DNA from 3 places in the Ruegeria sp. ABF4_144 genome. Region 3 is predicted to be linked to each of the others. Evidence: riboswitches for the same ligand, from Rfam matches in the RefSeq annotation. Region 3 holds a riboswitch; each other region holds the start of a gene.

Region 1 (10,779 bases), 500 kb from region 3:
ATAGGGCGCGGCCAACTCTTCCAGCCAGAACCCGGTCTTTTCGCCGGTATCGCCAAGTGTATCGTGCGACGTCAAAACGATTAGGATTTTCTTGGACATGGTGTCTCCTATTGGGCTGAGGCGCAGCGTGCTGCGATCTACTTGATGGGGGACATATCGGGTGTTGTTGACCAGGTTCAATTGGGTATATTTGCAATGCTCTTTTGCTAGTGTGAAATAATGGGGTGCATTTTGTCGATCTGGGACGGTCTGGAAGAATTCGCAGCAGTGGCGCGCACGGGCAATTTTACCAAAGCCGCAAATCAACTGAACGTATCCACCTCACACGTTTCCCGGCGCATTCAGGCATTGGAAAACAAGTTGGGTGTAAAACTCATCGCACGCACAACACGTACCGTTCGACTGACTGAGGTAGGGATCGCGTATCAACGCAAGGTAAACGACTTGATCGCGGCGACCGAGGAAGCTCAGGACGCGATCTCGGGCGAGGTCAGTGAACTGGCCGGCCCATTGCGTGTCACGGCCGCAGGTCCCTTTGCCGAGCAAAACGTCATTCCGGAACTCATGCGTTTCGTTGAGGATCACCCCCTGCTGACCCTCACGGTGGATTTCAGCAATCGCTACGTCGATCTGATCGGAGAAGGGTATGATTTTGCCATTCGCTATGGTGCACTTTCCGACAGTTCGCTGATTGCGCGAAAGCTCTGCACGCGCAAATTGGCCTGCGCGGCCTCTGCCACCTACCTAGAACAACACGGAGCACCGGAAAGACCACAGGATCTCAGAGACCACTCCTGCCTTGTGACCACCAGCGACACGTGGATGTTTCGCGATCCCGAAAGCAAAGACCCCTTGCAGATCAGGGTCGGTGGCAGGTTTCGCTTTAACAGCATTCCGCTGATGCGCACGGCGCTCGAACGCGGGCTGGGCATTGCCTATACAGCGCACGAGAACATTCAGGACCTGGTTGCTGAAGGCAAAGTGCAGCTGCTGCTTGAGGATTTCGAAGATGCAGACGCCGCAAGAGCGCATTGGATTGTCTACCCCGACGGGCGTCTTTTGCCGCGACGCGTTCGTTTGGCCATTGATTTTCTACTAACCGCGTTTGAACCCAAGCGCCGGTAAGCGATTGGAGGAAAGGCCGAGAGTCACAGTTTGATGTCTACAAAGGTTGCCCGCTCGTCGAAATCCCGTCATTTGAACAGGTCTCGCAGGCAAACACATCCGGCGCGGAAAAAGGCGGCCCCTTCCGGGACAGCCCTTCGTTTGCTACTGATTGCACTGCACCGCCTGGTAGTTCACCCTGCCTGCTGGCCCTGCGGTATGACTTCGTACCCCGGCTCTTCGGGCTCGTCGTCCAGCATCTCGGGCGGGAACCCGGGGGCCGTGATGTTCAGACCGGTGGCTTCCTCTAACCGCTTGATAATGTTCGGTGACAGTTCGCGCTCACCGAAGCGGGCGATGCCATCTTCGAAGATTTTGATCATCACCGGGTTGATCTCCAACGGCACTCCGGCACGGTCTGCAACGTCCTGAAACAGACCGATGTCCTTTTTCACCAAATCCATCGTGAAAGAGATATCCCGCGATCCGTTCAGGATGACCTGGCTTTCGGTCTCATGCACGAAGGACGTGCCGGACGAGATTTTGATCGCCTCATAAGTGGTGTTGAGGTCCATTCCAGCAGCCTTGGCAGTTACCAGCGCCTCGGCGCAGGTGATCAGGTTGGCGGTGGCCAGATAGTTGGTCAGAACCTTCAGGACCGAGGCCGTGCCCAACTCACCTGTATGCAGCACACGCCGCCCCATCGTGATAAGGAACGGCAAAATCCGCTCGAATGTAGTACGGTCGCACCCTGCGAAGATCGAGATATTGCCGGTCGCCGCCCGGTGGCACCCGCCGGACACAGGGCAATCAACAGCGGCGCCGCCGCGTTCGATCACCATCGCGCCCAAGCGTTTGACCTCGGCCTCGTCGGTGGTCGACATCTCCATCCAGATTTTGCCGGATCCGACCTCGGGCAGCATCTGTTGCATGACGGCATCCGAGGCCGCAGGCGACGGCAGACAGGTTATAACCGCATCGCAATCCCGCATCATCTGCGCCGGGTTTTCCGCTGCTCTGGCACCTTGGGCTACAAATTCGGCCACCAGATCGGGGTTGAGGTCATGGACCGTCAGGTCAATCCCGTTGCGCAGAAGCGATCCCGACAGCTTGCCGCCAACATTGCCCAGACCGATAAATCCGACTTTCATATTACCCTCCCGAAGGTCGCTGTTTGCGCAAAGTATCGCTATTGCATGCCCAAAGCGTAAATGAATAATAACACGCATTATCGGCAAAATATTTTGGTGATAGATGGACCGACTTCCAAACCCCGCCTGGCTACGTAGCTTTGAATCCGCCGCACGCCATCTGAATTTCACCACAACCGCGCGGGAACTTGGCCTGACTCAGACGGCGGTATCACTGCATATTCGGTCACTTGAGGCCGAGCTGGGGCAAAAGCTGTTCACGCGGAACGCGCGGCGGTTGGAGCTGACAGAGCTGGGGCAATCCTATTCTCTGACTGTGCGACGCGCGCTGGCCGATATCGCCCTGTCCACCAACAGCCTGTTTGGCCCAGCCTCGCACCAGACCCTGACAATCCGGGCCGCGATTTCGACGGCAGCCTATTGGGTGGCCGCTGAACTACCGGACTTTACCGCACAACACCCGGACATTCCTATCCGTCTGGTCTCGCACATCTGGAACGACAGCGGAACACCCGGCGATGTGGATGTGGAAATCCGGCTTGGCTATGGCGACTGGCCCGGGGTGCGATCCGAAAAACTCACCGATGAAAAGCTGGTTCCGGTCTGCCGAGCCGGGGACGGCTCCCCGAAACTGAACAAAGGGCCGCTGGTTCATATCCTTGGGTACGAGGACAACTGGGCGCGGTATTTTCAGGCCAACGGCATTGCGCCTCCCGACCAACCGCCCCAGCATTCGGTGGATACGACGGTCGCGGCTCTGCAACTTGTGATGGCCGGCGCGGGGTATGCAACGATCCTGGAACGGTTCGCCAAAAACGCAATCCGGCAAGGTGCACCGATTGCGATAGCAGGCGCCGCGATTCCCTTTGCCCAGTCGCACTATCTGGTCAGCGCCGAACGGGCGACCCAGACCACAGCGGCGGCGGGTTTGTTCTGCGCGTGGTTGCGGGATCGGCTGGCAACAGATGCCGCGGATTGACCCAAGCTGGTCGCTTTTCCATTCCAAGAGGTTTCTGCCCCCGTCTCGCGCTTGACAAGGCCCCTGCCCGTGCCGCATGTCGCTTGCGTTGGTGTCCATCCCCGGATGGATGAAAAGGGAATGCGTCAGCGGAACTTCCGTCAAACGCAGCCGCCCCCGCGACCGTGACCGGAGAAGGTGCCCAAAGCCACTGGCCCAAAAGGCCGGGAAGGCGGGACACCTGCCAGAGCTCAGCCTCTGACATCCGCAAGCCGGGAGACCTGCCAGCACCCGAAGTTGTAACCGGGCGGGGTGTTCCGGTGTCGGGTCCATGTCGGAATACGTGGCCCGCATGAAACCCCGTCCCCCACGAATAGGTTTTGGGGGGATGAGAGACATGACTGAGACCACACCAGTGGAATTGCTGGTTTGTACCACTTGCCGTCGTGGCGTGCCTGTCGAGGATGACTCGCAGCGACCGGGCACCTTGCTGCACAAAGCATTGGAAGACGCTGGTTTGCCCGAAGGCATCGAACTGAAACCAGTTGAGTGCCTTTCAAACTGTGACCAGGGCTGTTCGATCGTTTTACGCGGCGGGCCCTCGCGCTGGACCTTCGTGTACGAAAACCTGAATGAAACCGACCACGTCGAAACCATCATCGAAGGTGTGACCAAGTATCTGGCCACCGAAGATGGCTTGGTCAAATGGCGTGAGCGCCCAGAGCATTTCCGCAAGAACTGTGCGGCCCGTATTCCCCCGATTGGAGCTTAAAATGTCAAACCTCGAAAAACTCCCTGTTACTGTGATCACCGGCTTTTTGGGCTCGGGAAAGACTACGCTGGTCAAGCATCTGATGCAGAATCCCCAGGGCAAGCGTCTGGCCGTGGTCGTCAACGAGTTCGGCGATGTCGGTGTCGATGGCGATATCCTGAAATCCTGCGCCATCCCGGATTGCCCAGCGGAAAACATTATGGAACTGGCCAATGGCTGCATCTGCTGCACTGTTGCCGATGACTTCATCCCCACTATCGAGGCGCTGATGGCGCTAGAGCCACGCCCCGATCACATCCTCATCGAAACATCCGGTCTCGCCCTGCCCAAACCGCTGCTGAAGGCGTTCGACTGGCCCGATATCCGGTCCAAGATCACTGTCGATGGCGTAATCGCTTTGGCCGATGCCGAAGCCGTCGCCGCTGGTCGTTTTGCTCCGAACGTTGAAGCCGTGGACGCCCAGCGTCTGGCCGATGACTCGATCGACCACGAAACGCCCTTGTCCGAGGTGTTCGAGGATCAGATCTCTTGCGCTGATATCATCCTGCTGACCAAGCCTGATCTGGCGGGTTCTGAAGGCGTTGCCAAAGCGAAGGCGATCATTGCAGCCGAGGCTCCACGCCCGCTGCCCGTGGTTGAAGTGGCCGAAGGTGCGGTGGACGTGCGCGTTGTGCTGGGTCTGGAAGCCGCCGCCGAAGACGACATGGACGCCCGTCCGTCGCATCATGACGGCCACCATGATCACGAGCATGACGATTTCGAAAGCATCATCGTCGAACTGCCGGAACAGACCGACCCCGCCGATCTGGTCGCCAAAATCGAACGCTTGGCCAATGAGCTGAACATCCTGCGCGTCAAAGGCTATGCCGCCGTTGAAGGCAAACCGATGCGTCTGCTGGTGCAGGCTGTTGGTGCCCGCGTGCGTCACCAGTATGACCGTCCGTGGGAGCCCGGTGAAGAGCGCCGCTCGCGTCTGGTGGTCATCGCCGAGCATGACGACATCAAAGAGGCAGCTATCCGCGATATCCTCGTGGGCCTGACCGAGGCCGCCGAGTAAGCCATGCACGTCGTCTTCCGCGAAAGCCACGGGTTAGAAGAAACCGAAACCCCGACCGATCTGGGCCAGAGCCCGGCGGATCTGGTGGTGCTGTCCTTTTCTGACAGCGACCTTGGCGCTTTCGCGGCAGGCTGGCATCGCGGTGGCGGCCCCGAGGGGCGGATGCCCACGATGCGGCTGGCCAATCTGACCGCGCTGAAACATCCTCTGTCCGTTGACACCTATGTCGAACAGACGCTGGAGGGCGCAAAAGGCATCCTGATCCGCCTGATCGGCGGCGTGCCTTACTGGTCGTACGGGTTGCAGCAGGTTCTGGCGTTGGCGCAGACCAAGGGCATTGCGCTGGCAGTACTGCCCGCAGATGGTCGTGAAGACACGCGGTTGGATGACTATTCCACACTGCCCGTCTCGACTCTGCGCCGCTTGGCGCATCTGTGCGATACCGGTGGAGAGGTCGCCGCACAAGCCGCTTTGGCGCAGATGGCGCTGGCGGCGGGTCTTTATGCCGGTCCAGTGATGGGGGCTAAAACCCTGCCCGACTGCGGTGCATGGTGCCCGGATCGTGGCGTGATCCCGGCGGAAGCTGCCTTCTCAAGCAACGCGAAACGCATAGTCGTCACCTTTTACCGCGCCTATTTGACTTCGGCAGACACAGCTCCGGTCGCGGCCTTGATCCGAAGCTTGCGCAATCGCGGGTTCGAGGCTGTGGGCATGTTCGCCCCGTCCCTCAAAGCTCCCGCAGCTGCCGAATGGCTGCGCGAAAACATCGTCGGTTTGGAACCTTCGGCGATTATCAACGCCACCTCTTTCTCAGGCAAAGGCGCGTCAGGCACCTCGCCGCTGGACGCGGCGAATGTGCCGGTCTTTCAGGTCGCCCTCGCCACGTCCCGCCGCAAAGCGTGGGCCGAGGCGGAACGGGGCCTCTCACCCGCCGACCTCGCCATGCATGTAGTGCTGCCCGAAGTGGACGGCCGCATTTCGGCGGGCATTGCGTCCTTCAAGGAACCGGGTAAACGCGATCCGCATCTGGAATACTCCCGCTTCGCCCACCGGGCTGAAGCCGAGCGGATCGAAGCCATCATCGATCGCGTCACCGGGTGGCTAAACCTGAACGACAAGCCCAAAGCAAATCAGATCCCGGCGCTGGTGCTCTCCACATACCCCGGTAAAGACTGGCAAATGGCCCATGCTGTAGGCCTTGACGCGCTGGCCTCGGCCGAGGCAATGCTGTCAGACCTTCAGGGCGAGGGGTATGACACCGCTCCGGCGGAACCCATTGCCGAGACCCTGCCAGACGCTCGCCTTGCCTGGCCATTGGACGCCTATCAGGCCGCTCTGGCGGAGATGCCTGAACAATTGCGCGTGGATTTGCAAAACGTCTGGGGCACCCCCGAGGACGATCCGACCTTCGCGGATGGTGCGTTCCATTTCACCGCCCTGCGTCGTGGCAAAGCTCTGATTGCACTACAACCTGAACGCGGCACACCCGAACTTCGCGATGACGATTATCACGACCTGTCGCGCACCCCGCGCCACAGCTATGTCGCCTTCTATCTGTGGCTCCGTACGGGATTGGGCGCGGACGCCCTGATCCATATCGGCGCCCATGGCACGCTGGAATGGCTGCCCGGCAAATCTGTCGCGCTTTCCCATGAATGCTGGCCCGAAGCGCTGATCCGCGATCTTCCGGTGATCTACCCTTTTATCGTCAACGATCCCGGCGAAGCAGCGCAAGCCAAGCGCCGGATTGGGGCCGTTACGCTTGGCCACATCCCACCCGCCCTAAAGGAAAGCGGAACGCCGGATCGGATGGTACGGTTGGAATCGCTGCTGGATGAGTTCTCGAACGCAGACGGGCTGGACCCCAAGCGCCGCGACCGCTTGCAGGAAGACATCCGCGATGAGGCGCAATCCATCGGGCTGGAAAGCGATCTGGGCCTCGATCAGGCCACCTGCACCGCCGAGGCGATCACCCGCATCGACCGCTTTGTCTGTGACATCAAGGAAAGCCAATTCGGCGACGGTCTGCACATCTTTGGCCGCGTACCCGAGGTAACCGGAAACTTTGACCCAGCGCCCTCGGCCCATGCCGAGCGCAACGGCCTGATCGACGCGCTGGCTGGAAAACGGATTGAAGCCGGTCCATCCGGCTCTCCCTACCGCGGTCGTTCAGACGTGCTTCCGACCGGGCGCAACCTCTACACCACCGACCCGCGATCCGTACCGACCCGTGCAGCCTACACCCAAGGGGTGAAACTCGCCGAGGAACTGGTGCGGCGCCACCTGCAGGAAGAAGGCGACTACCCCAAGGGTCTGATCGTCGATCTGTGGGGTTCGGCCACCATGCGGACCGCTGGCGAAGAATTCGCCATGGCATTGCACCTGCTGGGCGTGAAGCCGGTTTGGGACAAAGGCTCGGAACGGGTTTCGGGCATCGAAGTACTGCCCATCACCGACCTCAGCCGCCCGCGCCTGGACGTGACGCTGCGCGTCTCGGGGTTGTTCCGCGATGTGTTTCCGACACTTTCCGCTCTGTTCGGTCAGGCCGTGCGGGCACTGGCGGGCCGGGATGAAGCTCAGGATTGGAATCCGTACGCCGGTCAGGCCCCTGCCGCCCGCGTCTATGGCCCTGCCCCCGGCAGCTATGGCCTGAACATGACCCACCTGTCTGAGACCTACACGGATGAGGCACGAGCTCAGGCCGGTGAAGCCTGGTTGGAGGCCAGTTCCTTCGCGCTTGAAGGCGAGCATATCGCACAAGACAAAGAGGGCATCACGCGGCGTGTCGCAAGTGCCGACAGCTTCGTTCATCTGCAGGACCTGACCGAGACCGACCTGCTGTTGGCCAATGACTATGCGACGCACGAGGCCGGATTCGCTGCCGCCAAGAAGATCACCGGCGGCACGGCGCAGCTCTATCATCTGGACAACACGAACCCAGAGAACCCACGCGCCCGGACACTGCCCGAAGAGATCAGCCGCGTCGTCCACGCCCGCGCTGCCAACCCCGGCTGGATCGCGGGGATGCAGCGGCATGGGTTCCGGGGTGCTGCCGAGATCGCGGCGACGTTGGACCACATGGCATCCTTCGCGCATCTGTCCGGAACGGTGGCACCGCATCTATTCGATCTTTACCATGACGCCACGCTGGGTGACGCCGAGGTCGATGCCTTCCTGCAAGAGGCCAACCCGCAGGCACATCAGGCCATGAAGGACAGGTTCCTGGCGCTGCTAGAGGCTGGGCTGTGGAACACACGCCGCAATTCGATCCGAGCAGATCTGGAGGGGCTGAGATGAGCGCCCCCGTTGTTCAAGGCTGGTGCCCCGGCGCTCATCGCCCGATGATGTCGGGCGACGGGCTGGTGGTACGTGTACGTCCTCGGCTGGCCCGGCTAAGCGCGGCGCAGGCGCTTGGCCTGTGTGAACTGGCGGACCGCTATGGCAACGGCACTATCGACCTGACCAACCGCGCCAACCTGCAATTGCGTGGCGTGAAAGAGACCGATCATCAGCCACTGCTGGAGGAACTGGCAGCGCTGGACCTGCTGGACGCCGAACCCGGCATCGAAGTGCGGCGCAATATCCTTGTCTCGCCTTTGTATGCAACCGGAGACGTGACCGCTCGATTGACACAACAATTGATCAACCGGCTGAGCGAACTGCCTGCCCTGCCCGCGAAGTTCGGCTTTGCCGTCGATACCGGCCCTGAACGTCTGCTGGCCAGTGACTCCGCAGATATCAGGATCGAAACCGGTACCGAGGGGCTGATCCTGCGCGCCGACGGCTGTGACACCGGGTGCCATGTGGCAGAAGCGGACGCCATCGACCGAGTGATCGCCTTGGCCGAGTGGTTTGCCGAACACTTTACGCCCGAAACACGCCGGATGGCGCGCGTGGTTGCGGCGCAGGGCTTGCCGCAGAATTGGCTGGGCAGTGTACCAGCCACCATCGGCGCGCCACTGCAACCCGGTGCCTGTGATCTGGGCGCGATGTATGGCGCGGCCTTCGGGCAATTGCCCGCGCGGCGTCTGTTCGGCCTGATCGAAGATACCGGCGCATCCGCCCTGCGGGTAACCCCGTGGCGGCTGATCCTGCTTGAAGGCGGGGCGGCGATCCCTGCATCAGCCTTTGTGACCGACAGCACCGACCCGCTGATGACCACCGACGCCTGCCCCGGTGCACCGTTTTGCCCGCAGGCGCAGGCAGCAACCCGCGACATCGCCCGCGCATTGGCGCCACGTGTCAGCGGCAGTCTGCATGTCTCAGGCTGCTCTAAGGGATGCGCCCGAATGGGTGCGGCAGATGTCACTTTAGTCGGCCATGATGGACGATTTGATCTTGTCAAACAGGGCCGTGCGGGGGATGAGCCCAGCCAGTACGGCCTGACCGAAGAAACACTTATGACCATGGACTTCACCTGATGCCCTATGAATACGAAACCGACGGAGCAGCTATCTATAAGGAAAGCTTTGCCACCATCCGGTCCGAGGCTGAGCTGGCCCGGTTCGACGCTGACGAAGAGCAGGTCGCGGTCCGCATGATCCACGCCGCCGGGATGGTCGGGTTGGAAGAGTTCGTGCATTTCTCCCCGGGTTTTGTGGCTACTGCCCGCACCGCGCTGGAAAACGGTGCACCGATCTTGTGCGACGCGCGCATGGTCAGCGAAGGCGTGACCCGCTTTCGCCTGCCTGCCGACAACGAGGTGATCTGCACCCTGCATGACGAACGCGTGCGCCCTCTGGCAGCCGAGATGAGCAACACCCGGTCCGCCGCGGCGCTGGAACTGTGGCGCCCGCATCTGGAAGGTGCTGTGGTCGCCATCGGCAACGCCCCCACTGCGCTATTCCACCTGCTGAACATGCTGGAAGACCCCGATTGCCCGCGTCCCGCTGCCATCATCGGCTGCCCTGTGGGCTTTGTCGGCGCGGTCGAATCCAAAGACGCTCTGTGGGAGGCGCAGCCAGTGCCGTCCTGCATCGTCAAAGGCCGTCTGGGCGGCAGCGCTATCACCGTCGCCGCTGTCAACGCCATCGCGAGCCGTGCCGAATGAGCGCGGGCAAGATATTCGGCGTGGGCCTTGGCCCCGGTGACCCGGACCTGATGAGCGTCCGCGCCGACCGCCTGTTGCGCAGCGCCCGCCACGTGGCGTTCTTCCGCAAGCCGGGCCGCAGCGGTCAGGCGCGTAAGATCGTCAACGGTATGATTCCCGGCGACGCGGTGGAGTTCCCGATGGAATACCCCGTCACCACCGAAATCCCGCTGACCGATCCGCGTTACAACGAATTGCTCTCGGCCTTTTACCAAGACTGCGCCGCACATCTGAAATCCCTGTCGGATCAGGGCGAAGACGTGGTGGTACTGTGTGAGGGCGACCCGTTCTTCTACGGCTCTTTCATGCACCTTTATAGCCGCTTGCGCGATGAAGCTAATGTTGAAGTCGTGCCCGCCATCACCGGCATGTCCGGCGCGTGGACGGCGACCGGCGATCCGATCACTTGGGGCGATGACGTGCTGACCGTACTGGTCGGCACCCTGCCCGAGGACGATCTGGCGCAGCGCATGGCCCAGACCGACGCTCTGGTCGTGATGAAGATCGGGCGCAATATCGACAAGGTGAAACGGGCTCTGAAAACGGCTGGTCTGTATGACCGGGCGTGGATCGTGGAATTTGCGCAGATGCCAAACCAAACGGTGACAAAACTGTCAGAGGCCTGTGACAAGGTCACCCCCTATTTCT
Region 2 (10,779 bases), 2.3 Mb from region 3:
GAAAAACCCCGGCACTTCATTGCGCCGAGGATGCGTTCCGACCGTTCGATTGCGCGCACAAGCATCATGCCAACCAGATAGCCAAAACTGCGATAGGTGTGCCAGTTCGTTCCCGGTCGAAAGCCGCGCACTTTCATTGCAGAACGCAGGCGCAGGTATTCTTCTCGCAGAACTTCGATGTAGCGGATGGTGAACATCAGCAGGTGCACAAGTTTCTCGGGGCAGCGCAGCTGGTGCAGGGCGTGGCCAAGCGTGACGGGCTCCATCGTACCGACCAGCACCATTAAGGACAGGATCACTGTATTTGCGGTCAAGGCGATCTCAATTGCTTTCCACAGACCCTGCCAACTGGCGGGAAAGCCCCAGACAGTAAATATGGGATCACCGGGCATGGAAAAGGGCAGAAGGACCAGCATGAATATGATGAACCCGTCCATCATGGCCATGCGTTTCAGCGTTTTCCGCCAGGGTAGGCGTGACATCAACAATAGGGAAAGCGACACTGTCAGCGCAGCACAGAGTGCGGGGATGGACGACAGCGAAACGGTCACGATGCCAAAAATCACCGCGGTCACGATCCGAACGCGCGGATCCAGCGGGCTGATCAGGCCTTCGCGCTGGACACCTGCCTCGGAGAGTGTCTTTTCACGAGGTCCCAGCGCGTGTGCCATCAGGCAGCCAACTTCCGGCGCGCGGCCAGATAAAAGCCCAGCCCGAACAGCCCGACAATATAGCCGATCCCGCCGAGGATGGTCTGAAGATCGTTCTGTTCGCGATAGGCCGCAATTTCTCGGCGAAGCGGGCGCATCTCGTCGCGGACGACTTTGGCAATCACCTGTTGCTGTTCGGCGTTGAAAGACGCTGCATCACCTGTGGTGGTCGCGGCAGGCGTTTCAATGGCTTCGACACCCATGATTTCGGCCACTTCCGCGGCAGGCATGGTAATTTCAGCGATGTGGCCCGCGCCGAGATCCGCGAAGAATGTATGCGTAACGGCTGAAGTTGGTGTGTAGATAAAGAACCCGTCCGCGTCTGTGACCACGCGACCCAACTCGGTCCCGTCCGGCCCGGTTACGACAACCTCGGTATCGCTTGCCATATCGCCGTTTGAAAACCCAAGTTCACCTTCAATGGCGTCGCCCGATGCAAAGACACCTGCGATGACCTTATGGGCCAGCGCGGGCAAAGGCGCGCAGCAAAAGGCCAGAATTAGAACCAGATGCTTCATGTGGTTGCCCCTTTGACAAAGAGTTCCGGCTTAACCTTGCGAGCTAGTAAAACGGCGAACCCGGTCAACACCGCTTCGATCACCATGACGGGGATATGCGCGAAAAAGACAAGCTTGGCGGCGGGCAGGAATTCATCGCCGGACAAAGCCAGCGATATGGCAACCATCCCGGTTGTGGCGGCGATAGCGAAAGCGCCCCCAACACCACCCCAGATCGCGCCGTGCAGGGGTGAGCCACTTGCGATCAGGCGGCCAAACACCATACCTGCCAGAACGGCAGGCAGTGCGATATTAAGGGTATTTATCCCCAAAACCGTCAGCCCGCCAAAGCCAAAGAAAACAGATTGCAGCAAAAGCCCGACGAACAACGCCGGGAAGGCGGCCCAGCCGAGCAACAGCCCGGCCAAGCCATTCAGGATCAAATGCACCGACGACGGACCAATGGGGACGTGGATCAGCGAGGCCACAAAAAACGTGGCCGAAAGCACCCCCGCAGTGGGGATGCGATCAAGGTCCAGCGACCTGAGACCCATTGCTATCCCACCCGCGGCAGCAACTGCGCCGCCAATGACAACCGGGTTGGACAGGGCTCCGTCGACGATGTGCATTTCTTACTCCATGTCCCAGGCGCGGATCCAGATGACCGCATCCTGGCTGAGTTCTTTGCCCTCATGCTCTGTTGCCCGGCCTGCACCAAGTGCGGCAAAGCCCCAGTAGCCGGCCTTTGGTACGCCGAACGAGAAATAGCCGTTGTCGTCAGAAATGGCGACCACAGCACCGCCGGGCATCGGCGAAACGGACGGAGTGGAGGACGCAGCGCTGTCCATGTCCGGCTCGGCGGCCATGTACTCGATCTCGATCTCGGCACCTGCAACCGGCTGGCCATCGGCCAGAACGCGTCCGGTGAAGGTCGAGCCCGCGATGACGTTGGTCGGCTTGTTCAGCGGAATGATCTCGGTCGGTAGTCCAACCGGGTTCATCCAGTCGGTCGGCAGCTCGTTGCGGTTCAGGAACGCTTTGGTGAGCTGCTGGATGTAGATATCCTCGGATTCTTCATAGTAAGGCTGAGGAACGGTAACCAACACGTAGTCGCCGGAACGTTTCACAGGAACCGAGCCCTTGAACGCCGCCCCTTCGTTTTCACCACCGGTGAAGCGAACGGGTTCCAGTGTGCCCAGCAGGTCGGTTTTTTCACCGTTGTGGATCACATAGAACTCTTGCGGCTTTTCCAGATCCATGACGTGGCCGTTTTCGAACGGGTGCCAAAAGATCAGTTTGACCGGCACATCGCCCGGTTTCTCGATCATGGTGTTGGTGGTGTATTCCAAAAGGAAATGCGCCTGCGCCATGGCAGGAATTGCCAGCGCAGCGGCAGCCGTGCAGAGCAGCTTTTTCATAAGGTCTTGTCCTTGTCCCGTTGTGCCAACCCCGGCACATAAATTTTGTTTGACGACGGGATAAACGGGACCTTGTGCCCTTTTGTGGGCACCGGCCCGACGCGCACCCCGGCATCGGTGACGCACCCCTTCCGGGGGTGCATGTCTGGCAGGTCTCCTGACTTGCAGGTCAAAGCATCGGACTGGCCTTCCCGGGAAAAAATCCCAGTGGCATATCAGCCTTGCTCGCCGCTCACAGTTGCGGGGGCAGTTGCGGCATTGGGTTGTCGTTTGACAGAACCCGCACCGCATTCCCTTTTATCCGGGCGAACCCGGAACCAAACATGCAAAAGCGCATGCCAGACTCATCCGTCGTCAGTCAACTCAAATTTTGCGGCACCTCAACGATTGCTATCTTGCACACTTTCGCGTTGCCCCTCTACCGCGAAGCCTCGCGTTCCGGTCTGGGGGCCTTGAGGATGCTGTTGGTTTTTTAGGGAGCGGGCGGAATTCAGCCGCCTTACAAGCAGCGCGACTATCTATGCCCTCTAAGAAACGCCTGACGCTTTCGTTCAGAGCCTCACTCTTTTGCGCCTGCGTCATGTTGTTCGAAGACAAAGTGGCCCGTGCCTCAGGCGCGCTATTCCCGCATTTTCTCACTCTTTTAACCCGGCTCATGGGAGTGCCAACAAATGGCGCATCCAGCGGCTGATGCTTGGGATACAACCTCGCATCCCGGGGAACGGAGAATAGCCAGATAGGGCAGAATTACATGCAGATCGAGCTAAGAGATTGTGCGTTCGAGCGCGGGGGCAAGTGGAAAGGTAGAGTAGCGAGTATTGCGCCTTCGCTCTTGCTGGGTTTTGTCGGTGGTAGCCGTCACGGCAACGACGGGGCATGCCGAGGTGATCGATAGCGCGCGGACGTCTCCGTTCATCAATGTGGTGGATGAAGACCTGGTTATCAGAGACGCCGGATCGATCGAGGCGAAACCATTGGCCGGACTGGGTTTGGTCGTCTTTGCCCTTCCGGATTGCACAAGCACCCTGACCAACACCGGCGCAGTCCAGGTTTAGGTCAGGGGCAACACCAATGCCGGCAGAGACGTCATCGAGTTGCTGGGCCTGTCTGACAGCTTCGAGAATAGTGACGCGCTGAAGATAGACGTGAATACTGCGAACGGCAGCGCGTTTTTTAACGTGGTTGAAGTTTCAGGCGCGGGTGGGATCACTGGCAGCGCGAGCAGCTCCGGGGCAGTCTTTGGGCGTGCGACAGGCAACAACGCATTCGTAGACGGGGCTATTCGACTGACGTGGGCGGCGGCAGCCTGACCGCCTCCTTGGTAGCGGTACCAATACAGTCGGCGAGGTTGGTTTGAGCTATGAGAAAGCCTTTAATCACGGGGGCAACCTTCGCCTTAAGGCGAGATCGACCCTTGGTGCCGACATATCCACACGGGCTTTGTAGGCCTCCTACGAGTGGCAGTTCTAACCCCGCGCGGGTCCCTGAAGCCGTGTGAAGGCGCACTGGCGGAATTGAGGCAGGTACGCCCCAGAAAACCTCAAGACCGCATCGTTAGCTGTTTGGACCAGTACTGCCGTGCAGACTTTTCGATTGATGGGATCCCAATGAGAAAACCAAAAAGTAATGCAATACTGCTTGGCCTCAAACCCGCTAGTGACGCCAGCTTACTTATGGACCCCGAGTTCTGCGCCCCACGTGTTGCCACGTTACAAAATCCGGACGGTCGAGGTTTTGAAGATCCGGGCCTGAAAGCGGTTCGCGACGCAAAACGTGCCGCGGACTGGTAAGCTTCTACCGGGCGTAGTCCTTGGCGCTGCTTTTTGCGGGTGGTGATCGTGGCGGTGATCTGAGGTCGATTGGAACTCTGCGGAGCATGCGCGCGGGTATTGGGCCTACGGCGTGGGCGCCTGCCCCGAGGGACAGGCTAACACATCGCTCGGACAGTCTAGCTTTACTGCGGTTTAGCCGGGGGTGTACCAGATCGGCGAGGAATAGGCGCGTTCCTGATGGATCAACTGTGCCTCTTTTGGCAGATCGATGCCAAAGCGCAGCTTGTCATACAGCACCCAGCGCGGGGTGGGAATTTCAAGAACCCGCACATAGTAGAAAGCTCGCTCGTTCGGATCGAAGTCAGGATCGGTCCAGACCGTGACCAGTTCGGATGCGCCGATTGTGTTGCTCCAGCTTGCGGTGTCCAGATTTACGGTGTTGCCGACCTCGGGCAGGTTGCCATCCGCGTCCATCTCACGATCATCAGACCAGACCACATTATAGACTTTTTCCTGCAGCGCTCCCTCGGCGTCCAGCCAGCCCTTGACCACCTGAACCCGGTCCAGATTTGCGCCAATCGGGTCGCGCAGAGCGCCGATCAAGAATTTTGGGGCACCATCCCCTTCGCGCGGGCGCAGGTCGCTGCCCATTGGGACGCCTTTAGTGTAGCCGACATCAGCAACAAGCCGGGTCAACAAGTCTTCTTCAGTGAAATCCCAACCGCCAAAGAACCGCAGTCCGATGCGGGGGCCGGTGGTTGCATAAGTTTCCCGGCGTTTGAACGCATCGAAAATGGCCGCACGTGTGTTATCGGCCGCCCAAACAGCAGTGTAACCCGACGCAACCAGCGTATGACCTTCAAATGCCCCCAGATCGCTTTCCACAAACGGGTGCAAGACCCGCGTGGCCGAAGGTTCCGCGCTGACGGACTTGCCGAAATAGTTCTCTTCCTCGGCGGTGGCCAGTGACGTATGGCTGTCGGTCGCTCCACCCATCCCGAACTTATAAGGGTTCACGCCGAACTTTTCTTCCAGCGCCAGACCGCGTTTCAGGGCCTCGCGTGCGTATTCCCCGGCCAGCATGTCTTCGGTTTTCAATTCGGTGATATCCAGATTGCCGACATCCCAGTTTTCATAGTCGGCAAAGGCATCATCGGGGCTAAGGAACGGGTGCGCCTCGCCATCGCCTTTGATTTGTGTGACTTCGTAGTGAGGCTCCCACTTGGCGCGGTTCTGAACATATTCCTCGTCGACCTTGCCACCGTGATAGGTGTCTTCGGTCGGGAACATCCATCCGTTCGACAGGTTGCCGTTATGGGCAAAAGCAACGGCGCGGCCGCCCGTTTTCGACTGATACTCCTCAAGCCAGGCATAGAGCGCTTTGGGATCGGTATCCCCATAAGGCGGTTGCGTCACCGGTGGCACCATCTGCAGCGCCCGGATTGGTCCATCCCTCAGCATCACGTTGCGATGCAAGTTGAACCCCTTAGGAACCGAGGTCCATTCAAACCCGATAAAGGCCGTGAAATTGCCGGGGTCGTTGTGGCGCTCCGCGGCCAGAACGATCTGTTCCCAGGTAAAGGCAAAGGCATCCGCACCGGGGCTGTAGGATTCAAGCAAAAGCTCGGGCAGGGTCATCTGCGAAAAGTTGGTGATGATATCAAACGCCGCTTTCGCCGCGTCTTCGCCACCGGCTTTGTAACCCTCATACCACTCCAATCCCTTCGGTTCGGCCAGAACACCGGGTTTGCCCGCCTGCAGATCGGGGGCAAAACCCATCAAATCGGTGTGGTCGGTTAGCACCATCCAGTCCAGCGGCCGGGCCAGCCTGACGGGTTGGCCAGTCGAGGAAATGACCTGCTCACCTTTGGCGAACCGCCACGCATCATCGGGCAGCAAAGTGTTGCCAAACGCACCGGCGTCTAAGGACAGCCCGGTGTGCAAATGGGTATCGCCCCACAGCGGACGTTCCGGGAAGGACCGATTGGCATAGGGTGAAAATGGTCGTTCAGCAAAGGTCCCCTCGGCGGCTTCCTTGCTGGGGACAGCGTCAGCCATCACACTTGCTGGCAGGAATACCAAAGTGAAAAAGCAGAAAGACAGTCGAAGCATGTGAACCTCCCCCTCACAGACACCGCGATTAGAGTTAAGAAAATATATATCTTGTTTTTACGATATCATGTTGCTTGGCGCATTTGTAAAAAACTTCGAGGGGCGTACGCGCTGCTTTGCGAGGCAGTTCAGGCTTGTGTGCGAAGGATGGTGATCAATCGTTCTGCTGCGTCCGAAAGTATCTCCTCGTCGAAGGCTGCGTATCCCAGCAAGAGCCCTTGCAGTTTTTTAGGAAGTACGCAGTGGTCCGACAAGGCACTGACGCGCAGACCGTTTTGGTCGGCCTGTTTGCTGATCTCAAGATCGGACATCCGAGCAATAAGAGGATCCTTTGCCGACACGCATAAGTGCATTCCGGAGGAATCGGGTTGAAGGTCCAGTAGGTCCGCAGCAGGGGATAGTGCATCAAGAAGGTGGCTCTGACGCTTGGCATAGACGCGTCGCATTCGACGCAGGTGCATTGCAAACTCACCACTGTTCATGAACGCCGCCAATGCGGGCTGCGGGATCAGTGAGGCGCGGGGACCGACGCGGCCAAGATAGGCCAATGTGCTGGGCAGAAGGCGTTTGGGGACCACCAGATAGCCGATCCTAAGCGCTGGGCTGACCAGTTTCGAAAAACTGCCCAGGTAAATCGTGTTGTCCAGACCGTCCAGCCCCGAGAGTGAGGGCAGGGGTTGCCCGCGATAACGGAATTCACTGTCATAGTCGTCCTCGATTACGACGGTTCCGGTCTGCTGAGCACGCTCAAGCAAGGCGACCCGGCGGGACAGGGGAAGGCTCACCCCCGTTGGATAATGCCGCGAGGGGGTGACGATCGTGGCATGTATTCCGTTCGGAATGCGCTCAATATTCATTCCGTCTTGGTCAATGCGGACGGGATGGGCGTTGTTGCCTGTGTCAGCAAGAATTGTGTGCAGTTTGGGCCAGCAGGGGTCCTCAACCGCGACCTGCTTGCCCACGCCCAGCAGGCCATGGAAAATCACCTCGAAAGCCTCTCGTGCGCCAGAGGTGATCACCACCTGACCGGGATCACAGGACAGGTGACGCCACGCAGTAAGGTGGTCCGAGATCGCTTCACGCAGCGGATACCAGCCCAGCGGGTCCGGGCGGGCCAAAAGCGCTGGCGTTGGGGTTCGCCATGCGCGTTCAAGATGACGCGCCCATTGTCGGTGTGGCAACAAGGTTTGATCGGGCAGTCCGGTTTGAAAGGTGCGCCATTCCGCGGTCATCGGACCGGCCGGACGCGGGATAGGCCGTGGGTGTGACAGGTGCGTGATCTCGCTGGCGATAAAGGTTCCGCTGCCTTGCCGGGTGACCAGATATCCTTCGCTGATCATCTGGTCATAGACCGCCTGAACCGTCGTGCGAGAAATTGACAGCTCGGACGCAAGAGCCCGGCTGGCGGGCAGACGTGCGCCGGCCAGATCCGGAGACTTTGAGACGACGGACCGCAGCGCCTCCAGCAACTGGGCCTGCAACGGTGCCTTCAGCGACGCATCCAGCGAGATCGCAAACAGGTCACGGTGCAAATTGGCCTTAGAAAAAGTTTCAAAATTGGACATTTGAAAACATCCAATACCCGTGCACTACGGGCATAGCAAGAACTAACCCGAGCTATGACTATGAACGAGACACTGGAAGTAACCGACAGAACACGCTTGCGCAGATCGCATGAGCGGGGGCATTTCGACCGTGCTACGATCAACCAAATTCTGGACGCGCAGCCCATGTGCAGCGTGGGATACGTGATTGATGGCAAGCCCTTTGTCACGCCAACCCTGCAATGGCGCGAAGGGAATCACGTTTATTGGCACGGCTCTTCGGCCAGTCGCGCCTTGCGCAACGCACGCGACGCGCAGGTGTGCCTGTCAGTCGCAATCCTTGACGGCTTTGTGCTGGCGCGGTCGGGGATGCACCATTCAGTCAACTCGCGCTCAGTCACGCTCTTTGGGACCGCTGTCAAAGTCGAAGATCCAGAGGAGAAGCTGGCAAAGCTCGGCCGGTTCGTGAATGGCCTTTTCCCCGGGCGCTATGAAAGCCTGCGGCCGGATCACGCGCAGGATCTGAAGGCGACCATGGTTCTTGGCATGGAGATTTCCGAAGGCAGCGCCAAGACCCGCGCCGGCGGCCCCAATGATGAAGAAGAAGATTATAGTTTGCCGATTTGGGCCGGGGTCATTCCCGTCAGAACCACGGTTGGCGATCCGATCGCCGATCCCCGGAATATCGATGGGGTCCAGGTACCCGAGCATGTGCAGTCTTTTCGGTTGTAGGGCGGCGGCATGACGGACCTTTCGGTAAATCTGAATGTTGCGGCCTTGCTTCGGAACCGGCGCGAGCACCCGTGGCCGGATATCCTGGATCTGGCCCGGATCGCCCTTGCAGCCGGGGCGGCGGGGGTGACGGTGCACCCACGGCCAGATGAACGCCACACCCGACCCGGCGATGTGCGGGCGCTGCGTGCATTGCTTGATGCCGAGTTTCCGGATCGGGAGCTGAATGTCGAAGGTTATCCCGACGCGCACTTCTTGTCGCTTGCTCATGAGGTTCGTGCGGATCAGGTAACGCTTGTGCCGGATGATCCGGCGCAGGCGACAAGTGACCATGGCTGGGAATTCGAAGCACAGGGCGCGATGCTTGCAGACGTGGTGGGTGGACTGAAGAAAAAGGGTCATCGCGTGTCGCTGTTCAGCGACCCGGAGGCGCTGTACATGACCAGCGCAGCGCAGACAGGGACGGATCGGGTCGAGTTCTATACTGGCCCCTTCGGTGGTGCCTACAACGATCCGATCACCGAAGAACGCGAACTAGAGCGGCTGGCCGATGCGACTGCCGAAGCCGAGGCGCAGGGCTTGCAGGTCAACGCGGGGCATGACCTTACGGTCGGCGGCACGCGCAAGCTGATCACCCGCATCCCCTCGATCTCAGAGGTTTCTATCGGTCATGCGCTGTTCTGCGATGCGCTGACATTCGGGATGGCCGAAACCGTTCGTCGCTATCTCGAGTCCTGCGCGCCGTCCGAGGGATGATGACTGTCGGGAAAAGAGTTTGGCAAAAAGGGCAATGCTGACAACAAGATCGTGCCCCACCTTGTACATCTAAACGCTCCATACGCTGTGTACGGGCATGATCATCTGTTCGAAACACCTCGGACGGATGGAGTTGTTTTGCGTTTGTGGTGGCTGAAAATTAATTGATTGGACTGGAACTCCGACCTGAAGTCCGCCGCCCGGCCGGACAATGCGCCATAGAATGTCAGCAAGCCGGGTTCGATATGGCGCGCCTGTGCTATACAATCCTCGCATATCGCTTCGACACGTTCCGCAGGCTGGCGATCACGAATGGCTGCAATCAGCACCTTGTGAGTTGCTTCCAACTTTTGAAACGCGGGTGTGCCTAGCATGGTCTTGTTACCAACCAGAACAAAGACTGGTTCCAGATCGGTTCTCCCTTTTAGATCGACATACCCGGCTTCGAGCATGGCCATGTCATACCTGGTTTTCTCGTAAACCGAATATGAAACCAGAATGTCATAGTCGACGTGACGGCAGCTCTGCTCGATTCGCGCGGCGACGTTCACCACATCCCCGATCACGGTATAGTTGAACCGGCGCTTGGACCCTATATTGCCGACACAGGCACGACCGGTGGCGCAGCCGGTGGCCAGCGCAATCGGTGGCCGACCCTTCATAACGTCCGAGGCATTGAAGTCGATCAGCGCTTGCCGCATCAGCAACGCTGCCTGTGCCGCGCGGCAGGGGTGATCCTCGACCGGTACCGGCGCATTCCAGAAAGCCATAACCGCATCACCGATGAACTTGTCGATGGTGCCGCGTTCCAGCAGGATCTGATCGCCGATCTGCGAAAACAACTGGTTCAACAGGGCGACCAGATCAGTGGCCGATACCGACTCGGACAACGGGGTGAACCCCCGGATATCGGAAAACATGACGGTGATTTCCTGCGTTTCGCCACCCAGTTGCAGCTGATGGCCTGTTCCTTCCATTTCGTCCAGAATTTCGGGAGCAACATAGTGGGAAAAGACCTGCCGGATCACCCGCTTTTCCCGCTCGGTCGAAATAAACAGATAGCCCGCCAGCAAGCCGAAATTGGCCATTCCGCCCATCAACGGAAAGGTGACATCGAACAGGATCAACTGGTTTTGGAAAGCAAGCCAACTGATGCCAAGCACGACCGCTGCTGAGGCACCTCCTGCCACGAATGAGGCCACCGCGCCGAACCGGGCCATGACTGCGATGACAACGAG
Region 3 (10,779 bases):
CCACATGGCCGAAGAAACCGTTGACGAAACGACCGAACAGCGGCGTCAGAGCCGAGCGAATGGTCAGGGGCATATCACGGGTATACGCGTAGTAAGCCAGCGACAGGCCGGTGACGACATAGATCGCCCAGGCGTGGAAGCCGTAGTGCAGGTAGGTGAAGCGGTAGGCCGATTGCAATGCCTCGGGCGAGTTGCCCTCGACAGCGCCGGAGACCACAACGGGGTTCGATCCCCACAGGCCCAGCGGTTCAGCCGTGGCAAACACCATCAGGCCAACGCCCAGACCGGCGCCAAACATCATTGAGAACCAGGAGAAGTTCGAGAACTCTGGCTTTTCTCCGGGCGTACCCATGATCCGGCGCCCAGTGGAGGGGATGATGGCCACAATGGCCAGGAAAAAGAAAAACAACCCTACGATGATGACGTAGAAGCTGTTGAAAATCTCAAGCAACTTGCCGTTGAGGCTGCCCAGAGTGCTGTTTGCGTTGGCGGGGAACACAAGTGCCCACAGAACCAGCGCGACCATGATGGCCTTACTGATCAAAGCGATGGGGACGCTGTAATTCTCATAGAAACCGGCATCCGCCGTTTCTATCTCAATATCCGTAAAGGGTTCGGGTACCGACATATTTACCTCCGTGTTGACGGTATAGCTGGATTGAACTCACCAAAAGGGAGCCTCCAATCTTGTTCTTATCTTTCGACCTGATCCCTTGAGGTATTACACCACTCCTCCGTCAGGTCAGATCACTAAACGTTCTGTTGGGGCAGGATGCCCGGACTGCCAGTCAAACGTGGCAGTTGCTGGTTTTCCTGCCTATATTGACGCTTTCATCCTGTTCGGGCTGGAACCGACATATTTTGCAGTTTTGCGACATATATCTTTGGACGTGGCCAATAATCCGCCCTCAGCTAACTGAACTCAGAATTTTACCCGGAATAAAACTAACACTCGATTTAGTATGCCTCATGCGCACCTCGGTGAATGCTACCAGATCCTGTTTTTCCAGGCGCGCTCTGGACCCGCCGCAACCGGACATTTACCTACTTTGCCCTCGCATCTGCGATTCGAGGACGCGGTCCCAGTGAACAAGCAGGGCACCAACCGCCGAACCCGGATCGACCCCCCCCTGACCCAACGGGAGGCTGTTCACAAACCCTTTCCGGCTTATAGTCAGCAACAACCATCACGGTCGCTTTGGGAGGGGCGGGCGCATGGAGCACAACGTGGACATGCTGATTATCGGAGCTGGGTTCTCGGGGCTGATCATGGCGCTTGAGGCCCGCAATCGCGGCATAACCAGTATTGCGATCCTTGAGAAAGCCGGTGATATCGGCGGAACATGGCGCGAAAACACGTACCCCGGTGTCGCCTGCGATATCCCCTCACATCTTTATTCGATGGCGACGCACCTGAACCCGGATTGGAGCCGCGCCTATGCGGGCGGGGCTGAGATTCAGGCCTACCTGAAAAACGTCTGTCATAACGAGGGGCTGTACGACCTGTGCCATTTTCACCAAAAGCTTAAGTCCGCCCAATGGGACGGAAACCGATGGCAAGTGGAAACCGAAGAAGGTCAACACTGGACGGCAAGGTTTCTGGTCTCGGCCATCGGCGCGCTGCACCACCCCAGCATTCCGGACATCCCCGGGGCCGACAGCTTTGCCGGACCGCGCTTCCACTCAGCCGAGTGGGATCATGAGACGGATTTCACCGGCAAGCGCATAGCGGTGGTTGGCACAGGGGCCTCGGCCGTTCAGTTCGTGCCGGAAATTGCCAAGTCTGCCTCGCATGTATTGATCTTTCAAAGGACCCCGCCGTATGTGCTGCCGCGCCCGGATGGTCCGATTGCACCATGGGTCCGCCGCTTGTACCGGCGTATCCCGATGCTGCCCCGGCTGCGGCGCAAGCTGATTTACATGATCTTCGAATACCGCCACCGGGTATTTCGGGGCGAAGAGCGGATGGTGAACTTTGCCATGAAGATGTGGCGCCATTCGCTTGAAAAAGCGATCACCGATCCCGAAGAGCGCCAGCGCCTGACGCCAAACTACCGGATCGGTTGCAAACGCATCCTCAGTTCAAATGACTGGTACCCGGCTTTGGCGCAAGACAACGTCACCGTGATCCCGCATGGCGTCACCGCGATTGACGGCGATCATATCGTCGCGTCGGACGGCACCCGGTCCCAGGCAGATGTTCTGATCTGGGGCACTGGCTTTCACGTGACCGACATGGTTGAGCGTCTGGACATCACTGGTGCGGATGGGGTGTCCTTGCGCGAAGCCTGGGCAGATGGAATGCAGGCCAATCTTGGCACCGCGATCGCGGGGTTTCCGAACTTTTTCATGCTGCTGGGACCACATACCGGGCTGGGGCATAACTCGGTTGTGCTGATGATCGAGGCGCAGGTCAGCCACATCGGCCGCGTACTGGAGCAGATGCAGCGCGAAGGGCTTGATACGATCACCCCAGACCCGGCAAAACAGGCGATCTTTACGCAAGAGATGCGAGAACGGCACCTGAACAGCGTCTGGCAGGCGGGCGGGTGCTCATCCTGGTATCAGGACGACCAGGGCCGCAACACAACGCTTTGGCCCGGCACCGTATCCGAGTATGAAAAGCGTATGGCCCGATCCGGGCTGGAACAGTACCACCCTGCCCCACCCCATGGCGGAGACCACTGATATGACTTTGTTGACCATCCTCCTGCTGATCGTCGCATTTTTCGTCGGCATGAACGTTTGGACCCGAAAACTGACGGCCGATGGGCAGAAGCGGGTTCCTCAGATAGGCGAAATCATCCCGGTAAACGGCGGCAGCATTCATTACATCGAGCGAGGGGATCCAGCGAAGCAGACCATCGTCATGATCCACGGGCTGACCGGACAGTTGCAACACTTCACCTATGCGCTGGTCGATTTGCTGGCCGATGACTACCACGTCATCGCGGTTGACCGGCCCGGTTGCGGGTATTCAACCAGGGATACAGCCGATCTGGGGCGCTTGCCCGAACAGGGGCGAATGATACAGGAGCTTCTGGACGCCAAGGGCATCACGGATGCAATTCTGGTCGGCCATTCTCTGGGCGGGGCGGTCTCGCTGGCGATGGCACTGGACTATCCCGAAAAGACCAAAGCCCTCGCCCTTCTGGCGCCCTTGACGCACAAATTGCCATCCACTCCGCAGGTTTTCAAACCGCTTGAAATACGTGCCGAGTGGCTGCGGAGCCTGATCGGCAACACTCTGGCCGTTCCATTGGCCGCCAAAACCGCACCGCACACACTAGATGTCGTATTCGCCCCGGAACCCGCGCCCGCTGATTTTCTCGACCGCGCGGGCGGCGCGCTGGGGCTGCGGCCGTCCGCCTATATCACCGGATCACAGGATGTTGCCGGCATCGATAACAGCATTGAGGCGCAGATGGCGCGATACGGTGAACTGACTGTACCGGGAGGGATTCTGTATGGCACGCAAGACGCGCTCCTGCCAGCCGAGACACAGGGCGACCCGATGGAGCAGTTCGGCCTAACCAACGAACGGATAGAAGGAGCAGGTCATATGATCCTTATCACCCTTCCAGAGGCATGCGCTGCATTCATCCGCCAGATCGCGGAAGGTGCACGTACCAAACCCGAGGCGGTTTGAACGGGGTGAAAAAGAATCCGGCTTTGACCGTCTTTTCCCTCTTGACCCTATGCAGCCCCTCCCTTAAATCGCCTCTCACTCATGGCGGAGTAGCTCAGTTGGTTAGAGCAGCGGAATCATAATCCGCGTGTCGGGGGTTCAAGTCCCTCCTCCGCTACCAAAACCCCCTGAAAATCAGAATATTGCGGTCAACGACCAAAATCCTCCCTGCCGCTTATCCGACGGATCCGCGACCCTGCGAGAAGGTTTCTAGCCCGGACCCAACCGATTGTCCTGTCCATAAGATCGAACCCCGGGTCTGTCGGCATACAGGAAAGGCATTGGCCACCGCTGGCGTAAGCCCATGCGCCGCCGATCTGGCGCTTGGCATCTCCTGAGTCACAGAGATACGCGCCCTCGTATTCGACAACCAAGATTATCCTATCGTCAAGCATCGCTACGAAATCCGGATAGAACTTGCCATGCGGTAGCAGGAGCTAGAAGGCGGTCTTCTTGTCTTCGATTTTCCGAATCCGGTATTTCACCGCATCCAGCCGATCCGGACAGACGGCGCTATCGAACTCCTGTACCCAGCTTTCAAGTCGCCAAACAAAGAGGTGTAGCGCTTGTTGAACTTGGTGGCCCCGGTATAGGGCTGGTCGAAGGTATAGCTTGGCTCATTAAAGATCATGGGCAGTTCCGCGCTGATGGCAAACTGGTCACCATGAAGGGTAAACCGAGCAGCACAGTTTTTGGTTACTCGGTTGGATCGAAGATCGGAAATGAAACCTGCCATCACCGTGCACAGGTTGTATTTGTTCCGCGCCAAGGTGTCCAATCATGGCCGCTGGCCAACAGCTTTTTCAGGGCATTCCCGTTGAACATCACCTCGCTCGGCTTGGTAATGTGAGGGCGCTTTATGCCCATGCCAATCCAGCAGGCTAGTCTGGGTATCCCAATAATAAGACAATCATGTGTTCTGCTTTGCCAGAGCATCTCGCAACGCGTCCCCACAGAGGTTTATGGCGAGTACGCATGTCACCACCGCCAGTCCGGGCCAGATCATTTGCAACGGCGTTGAACGCATATGAATCCGGGCATCAAGAAGCATGGTGCCCCATTCCGGCATCGGGGGCTGAACGCCAAAGCCCAGAAAGCCCAACGCCGAAATCCCCAAAATTGCTCGGGCAAACATTCCAGTCCAGACAACGGTTAGCGAAGGTATAAGTGCAGGCAGATAGTGCCAACGCGCTATCGCTAACGAGGAAAGCCCCGCAAGCTGCGCCTGGACCACATAGCCGCGGTTCCTTTGGGCCAGGCCGATCCCTCGGGCCACGCGGGCATAGCGCATCCAACCTGTGACGCTGAGTGCAAATATCAGGCTACCGGTTCCAGCACCCAACAATCCTGCAATGACAACAGCCGCAACCAACTCCGGGAACGCGAGGAATGTATCGGTTGCTCGCATGACCAACCAATCCGCTGTTTTCCCGCCTTGAGCAGCTATGAGGCCCGCCAGTGTTCCGATGCACATGCCGATTACCGAAATGAGGAAGGCTAACCCCAACGACCAACGCGCCCCGTACAAAAGCCGTGAAAGGATATCGCGACCGAGGGCATCTGTTCCCAACGGCCATTCAGCCGAAGGTGCACTCAGACGATTTGGAATGTTTATTGCTGTTGGATCATATGGGGCCAACATCGGGCCAAACAACGCAAGCATCGCGAAGATGCAGGATAACGCGATTACACTACGCATCATGCTCTCCGATCCGGGGATCGATCACTTGGTAAATCATGTCGATGACAAGATTTATGACCACGAAGACCACCGCGGTCAAAAGAACGACGGCCTGAACCTTTGGGAAATCCCGTGCTTCGATTGCATAGACCAGAAAGCCGCCCAATCCGGGGCGACCAAAGATGACCTCGACCATCAGTAACCCTTCAAGCAGGAAAGCCAATTCCAACCCAAGCACCGTAATCACTGGTATGGTGGCGTGTGGGGCGATGTGATCCCGGCCTATACCCGTTGACGGAACCCCACGACGTCGGAACGCGGGCAGAAAATGCTGTTCCCGTGCTTCAAGGATGCCCGATCGGATGATCCGCGTCAGCGATGCAGCCACGCCCAATGCAAGCGTCAGAGCAGGTAGGATCATATGTGCTGTCGTGCGTGCACCCATTGCTGGCAACCAGTCCAGATAGACAGCGAACAGCAGAATCAAAAGCAACCCCAACCAATAGGCGGGAATGGCCGCCCCCAGAGATGCCAGCGCAACCGCGGCGCGATCCAGAATACTGCCCGGGCATTTTGCCGCCAGAATGGCGAGCGGTAACGAAATGCCCAAGCCCAAAGCAAGGGCAAGAAACGCAAGAGGTACTGTGTAGGAAACCGCCGCCATCAGTTCGGGCCAGACCTCGCGGCCAGTTACCGAGGATTTTCCAAAGTCGCCAACCAGAAGAGGGCCAATCCAAGATTTGAAAGCATCCCAGAAGCCAGCGTCCAATCCCACTTCCGCTCGGATCTGGTCCAGAACATCTGTCGACACAACTTCGTGGTATCGCGCCATGGCAATGGCAAGAGCCGGGTCTCCGGGTGCGTTCCAAAGCAGTACAAACGTAGCGATTGCTACAGCGCTGAGAACGACGATTGCCCGTAGCAAAAGGCTTAGAGCACCTCGGATCATGCTGCCCGCTCCAAGGCCCCAAGGGAAAACGCCGCATCCCTCAGCTTGCGGCCGTATTCCGTTTTGGGTGAAGCGATGAACTCCGCCGGCGTGCTGACCTCTTCAATCCGACCAGATTTCAGCACTGCCATTTCCTGTGAGAAGGCGCAGGCATACCCCAAATCATGCGTCACAATCAGGGCCGCAAAACCTTCTTCAGCTTGAAGGTCTTCAATCAAACTTGCCGTGTGTTTCTGGGTCACCGCATCAAGGGCTGAGAGAGGTTCGTCAAACAAGATCAACGGCGGAGCGGCGATGAGCGCGCGCAGTATCCCAACCCTTTGCGCCTGCCCGATGGAAATCTCGGTCGGATTCCTGTTTAAAATTTCTGGTGCCAACTCCAAGCCTGCGCAAAGGCGCTCTAAGCGTTGGGATGGCAGGCCCGCCCGGCGTGCCTTCAGGGGTTCCATAACAGAGTGTTTCAGTGACAGCACAGGATTGAAAGCCGCACGTGGCTCTTGCATCACAAGTGCAGGACGACAGGTCTGAACCGGCGCGCCAGACCAAGTGATCGATCCCCGCCAAGGCTTTAGCATCCCCAATATACTGGCAATGAGCGTCGATTTTCCTGCGCCGCTTTCCCCAACAACGGCAAGTGTTTTGCCTTGCTCGATGGTCAGAGAGACATCCTGAAGCGCAGGTGACTTTCCGCGCCGTACACTGATGTTTTCGACATTCAACATGGAAGCGCCATCCAGTTTCTATGCGCCGACAAACGTTTAGCCGGTTCGGATTGAGGTCGCTCCAGCAAGTCTTGTGTGCTTGACCGTTCGACCAGCCGCCCGTCATCCATCACCATCAGTTGCGTCACCCGTCGTGCCGCTAGCGCCAAATCATGGGTAATCAGGATCATTGCGGTCTGGCGACCTGCAAGGAATTGATCCAACAAGTCCATCGTATCGGCCGCAACGACCGGATCCAGCGCCGATGTCGGTTCGTCCAATACGATCAATTCGGGTGACCCGATCAATGCCATGGCGATCACAAAACGTTGCTGCATTCCCCGGCTCCAACCCCAAGGGCGTTTCCGCAAATCGCCATGTGCGATCCCGAGGGCTGAAAACAGTCGTTTCTGACGCTTTGCATCATGCGGCAAACTCAGGGCTTTTTCGGCTTCGCGCCAGTGGAACCTCATTGTGCGCAACGGATCCAGCGCCTCGTCCGGGCTTTGGGGCACGTGAGCGACGCCACAGCCCTGCCGATGCAGATCGTCGATTAACGCATGGCCCAAAGTAGACTTACCCGACCCCGAAGAGCCGACCAACCCGATGCGCGCACCGGGCTCAATATCCAGCGATGTAGGGTGAAGAATGGTCCGACCCGAGCGTTCAACGCTCAGGCCGGAAACAGAGAGTGTCATTCGCTGAGCTTCGTTTCGTGTGTGACCCAATAGGTCTCGGTCGGGTGCACGGCATAACCGGTCAGACCGGGGCGCGCGACGTTTACCTGATTGACGTGGAAGACCGGGATCAGGGCGGCGTCGGCCGCGATGAGCTCTTGCACCTTGTCATAAATGACCGCACGGTCTTCGTGCTCAAAGTTCAGGCGGCCATCTTCCAACAACTTGTCCATCTCGGGGTTGGAATAGTGCCCTGCATTCGATCCGCCGTCAGACTTCAGCAGCGTTTCAAGTACGGCACTGGGATCGCCCTGCGGTGTCATCACCCAAGCCTGCAGGAACATATCTGCATCACCTGCTGCGATGGCATCGTTGCTGGCGCCATATTCGCCGACGCGCACATTGGCTTTCACACCGATCGCCTGCAGAAACGCCTGCGTCAGTTCAGCCGTTGGCGCCAGGGCAGCGCGCGAGGAATATGTGACAATATCCAGTTCCAGTGGTTCGCCGTCCAGCATCCACTGGCCGCCCTCTTTCACAGCTCCGGCTTCGACCAACAGCGCCTCGGCTTTTGCCATATCGTAGACAGCCGGGATATCCGCAGCCCAGCCTTTACCTTCCGGGAACATTGTGCCAGCAGGCGCGCCACCAACCCCTGACAGAACCGCGTCGACGATACCCTGCCGGTCAATTGCGACCGACACGGCCTGACGGATCAGCGGGTTTGCCATCGGGCCGTCCGCCGCGTTGACCGTGTAGAAATAGAGACGTGCTGTAGAGGCGGAAAACCCAAGTGCGCCAGTTTCCTGAATGCGTTTGAAATCGGTTTCAGGGTAGTTGATGACCATGTCCACTTCACCTGCTTCAAACGCCAACGCGGCAGAAGCCGGGTCGCTCGAAACAACGACGCGAACCTCTTCGAGACCCGGGGCGCCCAGTCTGTAGTCAGTGTTGGCCTCAGCGCGATAGAGCTGATCGGGGATTGCCTCGCGGAAGACATAGGGGCCAGTCGCGTTGATCGGATAGGCATCGGATTCCGCACCAAGGATCGCGATCCCAGGTTCGGCCAGCGTCCAGGGGAATGCGGCGTTCGGGTTGTTGGTCTCAAAGACCACAACATTGTCGCCATCGGTCGACATACCCGCCAGATCAAGCAATTTGGATACCCGGGCGTTGTTGCCCGGATGGCCTTCCTGAGAAATTGGCTCAATGGCGTCGATTACCGATTGAGCCGTAACCGGGGAACCATCATGGAACTTTACCCCATCACGCAGCGTGACACGCCAAGTGGTCGGAGAGGTCTGCTCGATCGTTTCTGCAACACGAGGATAGAGGTTCAGGTCATAGTCGATCCCCATCAGGGTTTCAGTCACACCTGTCTGGTTCGACATCCATCCATTAAAACCCGCGCGAGGATCAGGAACTTCCGCGTTTGGGCCAAAAGCGTTGGAAATCCGCAAGCTGCCCTCTTGGGCTACGACCGGAACAGCGGGCGCAAAGGCGACTAAAGTCGAAAGAGCTATGCGAGTGAAAATGGACATTCGGGTTTCCTTCTGAAGTAGAAAATCTGTTGGCTTGAGACGCTGGTGTTTTGGTCGATGAAAGCGCTGCTATCACGTCATGTGATTACATAACAATCATCTTCTTAAGCAATTTGAAAACTGTCCTCTACACAGATGTGTAGTGACGCTCTCTATCTTTTAGGGGCATTCAATGCGCCTTTCGTTCCAAAAACGCCAGTGCCGAAACACCAACAAACCTATGATGTCTTTGAAGGAAAGCTCCTCCGCGGACGATGAAACGTCACCGCTACGGATTGACCGTTGCCCTTGGCGCGCCCCGCACCCGGACAGGATGAACTCTTCGGCAGGTCTCCTGGCTTGCGGGTCGTCGCTGGGCCGGGCCTTCCCAACGCACCCAATGCACGTCAGTGGCAGTTCCGGCTTGGCTCACCGCTCACAGTTGCGGGGGCAGCCGCAGACTTGGCTTTGTCGGCCTCACTGCGTTCCCTTTTCATCGGACATAAGAAATGCCCGAACCGAAGCCAGTCCTGCTTATTATGGCTGAGGCAAAAATCAAGCAAAGAATGCGCGTGGATCACGCCCGTGTACTTGTCGACCAGATCAACATTCAGAATTCCGCGACTTTCCCCCAAGAGGACGCGCGCAGGCGGGATAGTCGGAATTGACTGGGGTCCACGATCGGAGGCGTTCCGCTTATCAGATCAGCCACCAGATGGCCCGCCGCCGGACCTATCCCGAATCCATGGCCACTAAAGCCAGCTGCAAGAATAAACCCAGGAAGGGTTTCAGACAGGTCAATCACAGGTACACCGTCGGGCGTACTGTCTATGAACCCGGCCCAAGAAGCCTGAATTTCGACAGCCTTTAAATCGGGCAGCAGCTTGCGGCTCCGCTCTAATGTTGTTTTGACGATAGCTGGGTTTGCAGCTGGATCCAAAACTCTATGTCGCTCCATTGGCGTCCGCTTATCCAAATCCCAGCGAAAACGTGCTTCATGAGGAGCCTTGGCCATCCCCGGTGACAACAACCGCCTGCGTCGCGCAAACATGGGTAGGAAGTCACGGGCAAAGCGCAGTTTTTGAAAGCTCGGGTCAATTTGGCCCCGACCGCTGGTTGCAAGAGTATAGCCACCATCTCCACGCCGGGTAACGGTCGCCTTCGACGTGTGCAAAGCCGCCGGCAAACCCTCTGCACCCGGTGCTACTGACAGGACAGTTTGCCGGATCGAGGCCTGGGGAAAGGTGATCCCAAGCTGATGACAGAATTGGGAAGCCCAAGCACCCCCAGCCATAACCACTTGAGAGCAACGAACTTCGCCCCGCTCTGTCACGACACCCGAAACCTGTCCAGCCTCTGTCAGAATACCGCGCACAGCGCAGTTTTGTACAACATGCCCGCCCAAGGCGGCGACACCTTTGGCAATCATCGGCACGGCCCGAGCCGGATCGGCGATGCCGTCACTTTCCGAAAAGACACCACCTTTCCACGAAAGGCCCGTCGAGGCACCTCGATCAGTAGCTGCTTTCGCATTCAAGGGGTGGCTTTTTACGCCCTGTTCCG

What was found. Region 3 has a riboswitch for cobalamin ahead of ACXAGD_RS02190 (ABC transporter substrate-binding protein). Riboswitches for the same ligand answer to the same signal wherever they lie in the genome.
Region 1: linked by a shared signal. The riboswitch ahead of ACXAGD_RS04785 (DUF1636 family protein) and the one ahead of ACXAGD_RS02190 (ABC transporter substrate-binding protein) in region 3 are both predicted to bind cobalamin.
Region 2: linked by a shared signal. The riboswitch ahead of ACXAGD_RS13645 (DUF4198 domain-containing protein) and the one ahead of ACXAGD_RS02190 (ABC transporter substrate-binding protein) in region 3 are both predicted to bind cobalamin.

Annotation. Positions count from the first base shown of each region.
Region 1 covers NZ_JBSWWK010000001.1:920,388-931,166, reverse strand. Annotated here, with positions in the region: gene ACXAGD_RS04805 (type 1 glutamine amidotransferase domain-containing protein) at 1-99, opposite strand, end outside; gene ACXAGD_RS04800 (LysR family transcriptional regulator) at 232-1,125, shown strand; gene ACXAGD_RS04795 (NAD(P)-dependent oxidoreductase) at 1,299-2,255, opposite strand; gene ACXAGD_RS04790 (LysR substrate-binding domain-containing protein) at 2,359-3,234, shown strand; cobalamin riboswitch at 3,307-3,516, shown strand; gene ACXAGD_RS04785 (DUF1636 family protein) at 3,611-3,985, shown strand; gene cobW (cobalamin biosynthesis protein CobW) at 3,987-5,042, shown strand; gene cobN (cobaltochelatase subunit CobN) at 5,046-8,339, shown strand; gene ACXAGD_RS04770 (cobalamin biosynthesis protein CobG) at 8,336-9,463, shown strand; gene ACXAGD_RS04765 (precorrin-8X methylmutase) at 9,463-10,092, shown strand; gene ACXAGD_RS04760 (precorrin-2 C(20)-methyltransferase) at 10,089-10,779, shown strand, end outside.
Region 2 covers NZ_JBSWWK010000001.1:2,721,840-2,732,618, reverse strand. Annotated here, with positions in the region: gene cbiQ (cobalt ECF transporter T component CbiQ) at 1-671, opposite strand, end outside; gene ACXAGD_RS13655 (cobalt ABC transporter permease) at 671-1,228, opposite strand; gene cbiM (cobalt transporter CbiM) at 1,225-1,836, opposite strand; gene ACXAGD_RS13645 (DUF4198 domain-containing protein) at 1,840-2,625, opposite strand; cobalamin riboswitch at 2,756-2,962, opposite strand; gene ACXAGD_RS13640 (hypothetical protein) at 3,474-3,680, shown strand; gene ACXAGD_RS13635 (DUF3604 domain-containing protein) at 4,590-6,509, opposite strand; gene pdxR (MocR-like pyridoxine biosynthesis transcription factor PdxR) at 6,638-8,074, opposite strand; gene ACXAGD_RS13625 (pyridoxamine 5'-phosphate oxidase family protein) at 8,135-8,785, shown strand; gene ACXAGD_RS13620 (pyridoxine 5'-phosphate synthase) at 8,795-9,541, shown strand; gene ACXAGD_RS13615 (CHASE2 domain-containing protein) at 9,643-10,779, opposite strand, start outside.
Region 3 covers NZ_JBSWWK010000001.1:424,348-435,126, reverse strand. Annotated here, with positions in the region: gene ACXAGD_RS02235 (BCCT family transporter) at 1-628, opposite strand, end outside; gene ACXAGD_RS02230 (flavin-containing monooxygenase) at 1,216-2,688, shown strand; gene ACXAGD_RS02225 (alpha/beta fold hydrolase) at 2,690-3,649, shown strand; tRNA gene ACXAGD_RS02220 (tRNA-Met) at 3,733-3,809, shown strand; gene ACXAGD_RS02215 (hypothetical protein) at 4,170-4,466, opposite strand; gene ACXAGD_RS02210 (ABC transporter permease) at 4,599-5,387, opposite strand; gene ACXAGD_RS02205 (ABC transporter permease) at 5,380-6,318, opposite strand; gene ACXAGD_RS02200 (ABC transporter ATP-binding protein) at 6,315-7,040, opposite strand; gene ACXAGD_RS02195 (ATP-binding cassette domain-containing protein) at 7,034-7,717, opposite strand; gene ACXAGD_RS02190 (ABC transporter substrate-binding protein) at 7,714-9,237, opposite strand; cobalamin riboswitch at 9,545-9,754, opposite strand; gene ACXAGD_RS02185 (NAD(P)/FAD-dependent oxidoreductase) at 9,827-10,779, opposite strand, start outside.